DNA from 2 places in the Cellulomonas algicola genome. Region 2 is predicted to be linked to the other one. Evidence: riboswitches for the same ligand, from Rfam matches in the RefSeq annotation. Region 2 holds a riboswitch; the other holds the start of a gene.

Region 1 (3,704 bases), on a different contig from region 2:
GGGTCGGGTGCCGTCGTGGTCGGTCCGGGCGTGCCGGGGGTCGTCGCGGTGGGGGCCGTGACGGGTACGGCGCTGCGGCCGGTGCGGGCCCCGCCGTCCAGACCTGCTCCTTCGAGCAGGTCGAGCGCGGCGTGGTGCTGGTTGAACGTGTAGAGGTGGACGCCCGGGGCGCCGCCGTCGAGCACGCCCTGGACGAGGTCGACGCCGGCGCGGATGCCGCGACGGTGCCGCTCGAGGTCGTCGTCCGCGGACCCGAGCAGGTCGAGCAGGTCGCGCGGGACGGGCACACCCGTGAGGTCCTGCACGCGGAGCAGCCGTGCGGGGTCCGTGCTGGGGATGATGCCCGGGATGATCGGGATGGTGACGCCCGCGTCGTGCGCCTCGGCGACGAGCCCGAGGTACGACTCGGCGTCGAAGAAGACCTGCGTGATCGCGAAGTCCGCGCCGGCCTCCTGCTTGGCCAGCAGCGACGCGACGTCCTGCGCGCGGGTCCCGCCGGTCGCCGCGTTGCCCCGGGGGAACGCCGCGACGGCCACCGAGAGCGGCCGGACGCGGGCGCGGACCGCCTGCGACGGGCTGCCCGCGCACCGGCGGGACTCGATCTCGCGCAGCAGCTCCACGAGCTCGCTCGCGGTGTTCACGCCGTCCGGGTGCGGCTGCCAGTCGTCCTGCCCCGCGGGCGGGTCGCCGCGCAGCGCCAGGAAGGAGCGCGCACCTTCGTCGAGGAACTCCTCGACGATGGCCGTGATCTCGTCGCGCGACGTGCCGACGCACGTGAGGTGCGCGATCGGGTTGAGCGACGTCTCGCGCAGGAGCCGGCTGACGAGCGCACGGGTCGTGACGCGCGTGCGGCCCGAGGCGCCGTACGTGACCGACACGAAGTCGGGGTGCGCCTCGCCGAGCCGCTGGATCGTCTCCCAGAGCCGCGGGGCGGCGTCGGGGTTGCGCGGCGGGAACAGCTCGAACGACACGGTCGGCCGGTCGATCGCGGCGAGCGGGCGGTCGGGGACCACGTGCGGGCCGGTCGTCCGACGCGATCCGGCGTCGGCGACGGTGCCGGTCGCGTCGACTGTGCCGGGGGCCGCGTCCACGACGGGGGCGCTCACCGGACGACCGGTGTCGGTCGGCCCGCGCGGGGGTCGCGGGGGCACGCGGGGTGCTGCGGCATCGTTCACTCCATCGACCCTGGCGGAAGCACCCACACCCTCGCCAGGAGGGGGGTTGCTGCGGCGTCGTCGAGCCAGGTCTCTCGGCCGCTCTGGATGGTTGTCGAGATGCTAGACCGCCGACCACATGGTGGGCAACGTTGCTCGACCGGTGAGACACCGACGTCCGCCCGCGACGTGGTCCGTCGCGCGGGTTGCGTGGCCGCCGCGAGCCGTCGCCCGTCGATGATGATGATCGATCCCGCGCGGTGCCGGACGGTTGCCCGACGAGGGGCTGAGGAGGGCGGGGCGGAGGGGCGTCCGGTCCGTCCTCGGATCAGCGGCGGCGGCGCGGGGTCAGGTGACCGGGCCGGAGCCGGCTGCGCTGCGTCGGGACGTCGAACCAGGAGGTCGGCGAACCCGCCACGACACCGAGCAGACCGTCCTGGACGGCGGCCAGCACCTCGGCGTCGACGTCCGACGGCGTGGACATCGCGGCGGCAGCCGCACGCACGGCGTCGAGCCGCCCGTCGGGGTCCGTCGTGTCCGTCATGCCGGGCATCCTAACCTCCGCCCGAAAGTGGGTCGGAGGCGCGTGCCGAGGCGTCACTCGACGGGAGCAGCAGCCTCACGCGGGCGCCGCGCCGAGCGGTCGTCGGTGGCCGCTGGGATGCGTCGGCTGCGATGGTCCGCGGCCGCCGGGATGCGTCCGCCGCGCTGGTAGGCGGGCGTTCTCCGCACGGTGAACACCGTGGCCGACGCAGCGCGGACGCGTCACGCCACCGCTACCGCGACCGACGGGCACGTCGCGAGGTGGTCGTCGACCAGCCCGCACGCCTGCATCGCGGCGTAGGCGGTCGTGGGTCCGACGAACCGGAAGCCGAGCGACTTGAGCTCGCGCGCGAGCGCGCGGGACTCCGCGGTCACGGCCGGCACGTCCGTCCAGGTCGCGGGCCGGACGTGGTCGGCCCGGTCGGGGGCGTGGGACCACAGGACCTCGTCGAGCGTGCGTCCCTGCGCGTGCAGGTCCCGCAGCGCACGGGCGTTGGCGATCGTCGCCTCGATCTTCGCGCGGTTCCGGACGATGCCGACGTCGGCCATCAGGCGTGCGACGTCGTCATCGCCGAACTCCGCCACGACCTCGGGGTCGAAGTCGGCGAAGGCCGCGCGGAATGCGGGTCGCTTGCGCAGGATCGTGATCCAGGCGAGCCCGGACTGGAAGCCCTCGAGCGCGAGCCGCTCGAAGAGCGCGTGCTCCCCGTGGACCGGGTGCCCCCACTCCTCGTCGTGGTACTGCTCGTAGAGGGGGTCGCCGTCGCCGAAGCACCGGCCCGTCACGAGCGGGCGTGCCGGGGTGGCGGCGGGGACGTCGGGCGTCGCGGCGGCGTCAGGGGTCTGCGTGGGCACGGCGTCAGTCTGGCGCGGGACGCCGACACCGCGCGGGCGGACGTCGACGGCTGGGGATGCCGGTGCACCGACGCGGGCTGTGGACGGCTCGCGTGGGGTCGTGCCGCTCACGATCCCGTGCGACCCTCCGCCCGTGCGATGAGCGCCGCGATGCCGTCGAGCAGCAGGGTCGTGCCGAACGAGACCGGGCCGTCCTCCATCGCGGCCCCGAAGGCTCCCGCGCTCGCGGCCCGGACGAGCGCGGGGTGCTCGTCGGGCGTCGCGACGGCCAGCAGCATCCCGTCCATGTCGTAGGACCGGGACGTCGCCTCCTGCACGGCCCGCTCCCGGTCGGTCCACGAGGCGAACAGCCGCAGCTCGTCCAGCTGGTGGCTCGCGATCGTGCCGACGGCCGTCACCTTGGTCGCCTCGTCGAGCGGCGTGTCCTCGAGGGCCGCGACCATCGCCTCCATCCAGGCGAGCCGGTTGGGCCCGACCGCGTGCAGGACGGTGCCCGTCTGCGCGAGCCACGGGTGCGAGAACAGGACCGGCTGCTGGATCGACACCAGCAGCTCGATGCGCGCGCGCCAGTCGCCGACCTCGCGCCCGACGGCGGGCGGCCGGCCGCTCGCGCGGTCGGACATGAGGCTGACGACCTCGTCCTTCGACGCCACGTACCGGTAGAGCGACATGGTCGTGAACCCGAGCGACTCCGCGAGCCGTGCCATCGACACCGCACCGAGGCCCTCCGCGTCCGCGAGCGCGATGGCGGCGTCGGCGATCTGGTCGAGCGTGAGGCTCGGGCGCGGACCTCGCCGGGGTGGCTCGGGAGTGCGCCACAGGACGGCGAGGTCGGGCGGGAGCGCGGACGCGTCGACCGTGGTCGTGGGCGCGGCCTCGGCGCGGGCGGCCTCGCGACGCGCCTTCTCGGCCTCGCGAGCGGCGCGCTGCTGTGCGAGGGCGGCGTCGCGCGCGGCCTTCTCGGCCTCACGCAGGGCCCGGCCGGCCTCGCGTGCGGCGTCGCGGGCGGCGCGCTCGCGCTCGGCCTGGGCGCGTTCGGCCTCGCGGCGGGCCTCGGTCTCGCGGCGCGCCCGTTCGCGCTCGGCGTCCTGCAGGGCCCGCTCGCGGGCGGCCTCGGCCTGCGCCAGCGCCTTGACGCGGTCGCGCTCGGCC
Region 2 (3,704 bases):
GTCGGGCGTCGCGCCCTCGGGGACTCGCAGGTTGAGCGTGACGACCGTGCCGCCGCCGGTCTGCTGCGCGCGCGCGAGGTCGTGCTGCGGGTGCGACGGCAGGAACGGGTAGCGGACGGACGCGATCGCGGGGTGCTGCTCGAGCCAGCCGGCGAGCGTCAGGGCGGACGCGGCCTGGTGCCGCACGCGCAGCGACATCGTCTCGAGGCCCTTGAGCAGCACCCACGCGTTGAACGGGGACAGCGACGGGCCGGTGTTCCGGATGAGCGTCTGGACGGGCCCGCGCACGTACTCGGTCGAGCCGAGGATCGCGCCGCCGAGCACGCGGCCCTGGCCGTCGATGTGCTTGGTCGCCGAGTAGACGACGACGTCGGCGCCCAGGTCGAGCGGACGCGACAGGACGGGCGTCGCGAAGACGTTGTCGACGACGACGGTCGCACCGGCGGCGTGCGCGAGGCGGGACACGGCGGCGATGTCGACCAGGTCCTGCATGGGGTTCGACGGCGTCTCGAAGAAGACGACGTCCGCCGGGGTCGACAGTGCCTCCTCCCACTGCGACAGGACGTGCCCGTCGACGTAGTCGGTGCGGACGCCCCACCTGGCGAGGATCTCGTCGAAGATCACGACGCTCGACCCGAAGAGCGCGCGGGCGGACACGATGCGCGAGCCCTGCTGGACGAGCGCGGCCAGGGCGGTGAAGACGGCGGACATGCCGGTCGCGGTCGCGTATGCGGCCTCGGCGCCGTCGAGCAGGCGCAGGCGCTCCTCGAACGTCGAGACCGTCGGGTTGGAGTAGCGCGAGTAGAGGAACCGGTCGACGTCGCCCGCGAACGCGGACTCGGCTTGCGCGGCGGAGTCGTACACGTACCCCTGGGTGAGGAAGAGGCCCTCGGACATCTCCTGGAACTCGGACCGCACGAGCCCGCCGCGGACGGCGAGCGTGTCGGGCCGCAGCGTCGAGCGGTCGACGGAGCGGTCGTCCCAGTCGCCGGGACCGGGCACGCGGCCCGGCACGCGGTCGGCGGTCACAGCGTCGTCCAGGGCAGTCCCTCGGCGCGCCACCCGACGTGCCCGCGCTGACCGTCGGGGCCGACGTCGCCCTCGAACCCGCGCAGCACGTTGTACGCGGGGCCGAACCCGGCGGCGGTCGCGGCCTGCGCGGCGGCGACCGAGCGGACCCCGGAGCGGCACAGGAAGACGACGGGCCGCTCGTCGCCGGGCGTCAGGCCCGCCTCGGCGAGCTCGTCGACGAACCGGGGGTTGAGGCCGTGCGGGGTCGTCCACTCGACGAGCGCCGCACGGCCGCCGATCTCGGTGGCGTCGGGCACGCCGATCAGCCGCCACTCGGCGTCGGTGCGCACGTCGACGAGCAGGGCGCGCTCGTCGGACGCGAGCAGGTCCCACGCCTGCTGCGGGGTCAGGTCACCGGCGTACGGCATCGCGATCCTCCATCGGTCCTGGCGGTAGCACCCTCGCCCGGCGGACCGGGGGGTTGCTGCGGCGTCGTCGAGCCAGATCTCTCGGCCGCTCTGGATGGTTGGCGCGATGCTACGCGCGCCGGCGGCCGACGCGCCAAGGAGTGGACACGCTGTCCCGTCATCCGAGACGGCCGACGTGTCCCGTTGACACATCACGGGCGCCGACGGAACCCTCGTCGTCAGGTCATGAGCGCCAGCGCGAAGCCCCGGCTCGCTGGCCGGCAACCCTCCTCCGCGGTGGGGTGCCCCGGGTGACGACCAGGCCGACCGCCGCCCGGCGGACGGCAAGCGCGGGGCCGGCCGTCGGTGCCGGGTCCCACGGACCCGTGAGGAGCACCATGTCCGTCATCGCCGAGACCACGTCCTGTGCCGAGGTCGACGCCCCGGTGTCGACCCGCGAGCCCGTCCCCGCCCTGCTGCCCGTCGTCGGCGGCGACACGACCGTCCCGCTCGTCGACGGCACCCAGCGGGTCTACGCCAACCTCGACTACGCCGCGAGCGCCCCCGCGCTCGAGTCCGTCGCCGCCCGCGTCACCGAGGTCCTGCCGCTGTACGCGTCGGTGCACCGCGGCGCCGGGTACCTGTCGCAGGTGTCCACGGCCCTCTACGAGTCGTCCCGGCAGAGCATCGCGCGGTTCGTCGACGCGCGCCCCGACGACGTCGCGATCATCACGCGCAACACGACCGACTCGCTCAACCTGCTCGCGGGTGTCGTCCCCGCCGGTGGCAAGGTCCTCGTCCTCGACGTCGAGCACCACGCCAACCTGCTGCCGTGGGTGCAGTCGTCGCAGCGGCACGGCAACACCACGACGATCCTCCCGATCGGCCGGACCGTCGCCGAGACCCTCGACGCGTTGCGCACCGAGCTCGCGACCCAGCCCTACGCGATCCTGACGATCACGGGCGCGTCCAACGTGACGGGCGAGTCGCTGCCGATCGAGGAGGTCGTGGCGCTCGCGCACGCCGAGGGCACCCGCGTCGCCGTCGACGGCGCGCAGCTCGTCCCGCACCGCGGCTTCTCGCTCGCCCGCACCGGCGCCGACTACGTCGCGTTCTCCGGCCACAAGACGTACGCGCCCTTCGGCGCGGGCGCGCTCGTCGGTCGCCGCGACTGGCTCGACACCGGCACGCCCTACCTGGCCGGTGGCGGCGCCGTGCGCGACGTGCGCGCCGACCGGACCGTCTGGCAGCCCGCCCCCGCGCGGCACGAGGCCGGGTCGCCCAACGTCATCGGCGCGATCGCGCTCGCGGAGGCGTGCGACCGGCTCGCCGCCCTGCCCGCCGGCGCGCTGCTCGCGCACGAGGAGGCGCTCCGCGCCCGCCTGGTCGACGGCCTGGGCACGATCGACGGCGTCGAGGTCGCGCGCATCTGGCCCGACTCCGCGGACCCGGTCGGCGTCCTCACGTTCACCGTCCCCGGCCACGACCCCGGCCTCGTCGCCGCGTACCTGTCGGCCGAGCACGGCATCGGCGTCCGCGACGGCCGGTTCTGCGCGCACCCGCTCCTCGCGCACCTCGGCGCGTCCGGCGGCGCGATCCGCGCGTCCGTCGGCGTCGGCACGACGAGCGAGGCCGTCGACCGCCTCGTCGACGCGCTGCGCCGCTACCTCGCCGACGGCCCGGCCGCCCGGTACGACGTCGTCGACGCCTGCTGGACCGTCGTCGACGACACCCGCCCCCTCGTGCAGGTCCACGGCCTCGACGCCCTCGCCGCCACCGCGGCCGCCGCCTGCGGTCCGGCCCTCGACGACTGACGCGCCCGCGACGGCTCGGCGCCCGCTCGTCGTCAGGCCGCGTCGGTCGCGCGCGCCGAGGGGGCCCGGCCCGCGGGGGACGGGCGCGTGATCAGCCGACGACGATGCCCAGGTGCTCGGCGACGAGCGGGGCGAGGTCGAGCAGCTGGTCCTGCGTGATGCGCGCGCCGCGCAGCCCGTCGAGGCCGTCGATGCGCTCGAGCCCTACGACTCCGCGCAGGTCGACGTCCTCGAGCCGCGCGCCCGAGACGTCGAGACGCCGGACACGGCAGTCGTCGAGGACGACCTTGCGCGCCTTCACCCGGGCCAGGTCGAGCTCGTCGACCATGACGCCGACCAGCCGCACGTCGGTGAGCGTCGCGTCGCGCAGGTTGAGGTAGTCGACCTTGCCCCCGTGCAGCTCGACGCGGGTCCACTCCGACCCGTGCGCCTCGACCGCACCGAGCCGCGCGCCCTCCCACCGGCAGTCGAG

What was found. Region 2 has a riboswitch for S-adenosylmethionine ahead of KOV94_RS01645 (rhodanese-like domain-containing protein). Riboswitches for the same ligand answer to the same signal wherever they lie in the genome.
Region 1: another riboswitch for S-adenosylmethionine. It lies ahead of KOV94_RS12575 (methylenetetrahydrofolate reductase); the one in region 2 lies ahead of KOV94_RS01645 (rhodanese-like domain-containing protein).

Annotation. Positions count from the first base shown of each region.
Region 1 is NZ_JAHKSJ010000015.1:106,081-109,784, forward strand. It holds gene KOV94_RS12575 (methylenetetrahydrofolate reductase) at 1-1,106, opposite strand, end outside; SAM riboswitch class I at 1,174-1,269, opposite strand; gene KOV94_RS12580 (hypothetical protein) at 1,483-1,698, opposite strand; gene KOV94_RS12585 (DNA-3-methyladenine glycosylase I) at 1,920-2,483, opposite strand; gene KOV94_RS21295 (TetR/AcrR family transcriptional regulator C-terminal domain-containing protein) at 2,660-3,704, opposite strand, start outside.
Region 2 is NZ_JAHKSJ010000002.1:355,935-359,638, forward strand. It holds gene KOV94_RS01640 (O-succinylhomoserine sulfhydrylase) at 1-1,002, opposite strand, end outside; gene KOV94_RS01645 (rhodanese-like domain-containing protein) at 1,026-1,439, opposite strand; SAM riboswitch class I at 1,446-1,540, opposite strand; SAM riboswitch class IV at 1,661-1,775, shown strand; gene KOV94_RS01650 (aminotransferase class V-fold PLP-dependent enzyme) at 1,817-3,232, shown strand; gene KOV94_RS01655 (pentapeptide repeat-containing protein) at 3,324-3,704, opposite strand, start outside.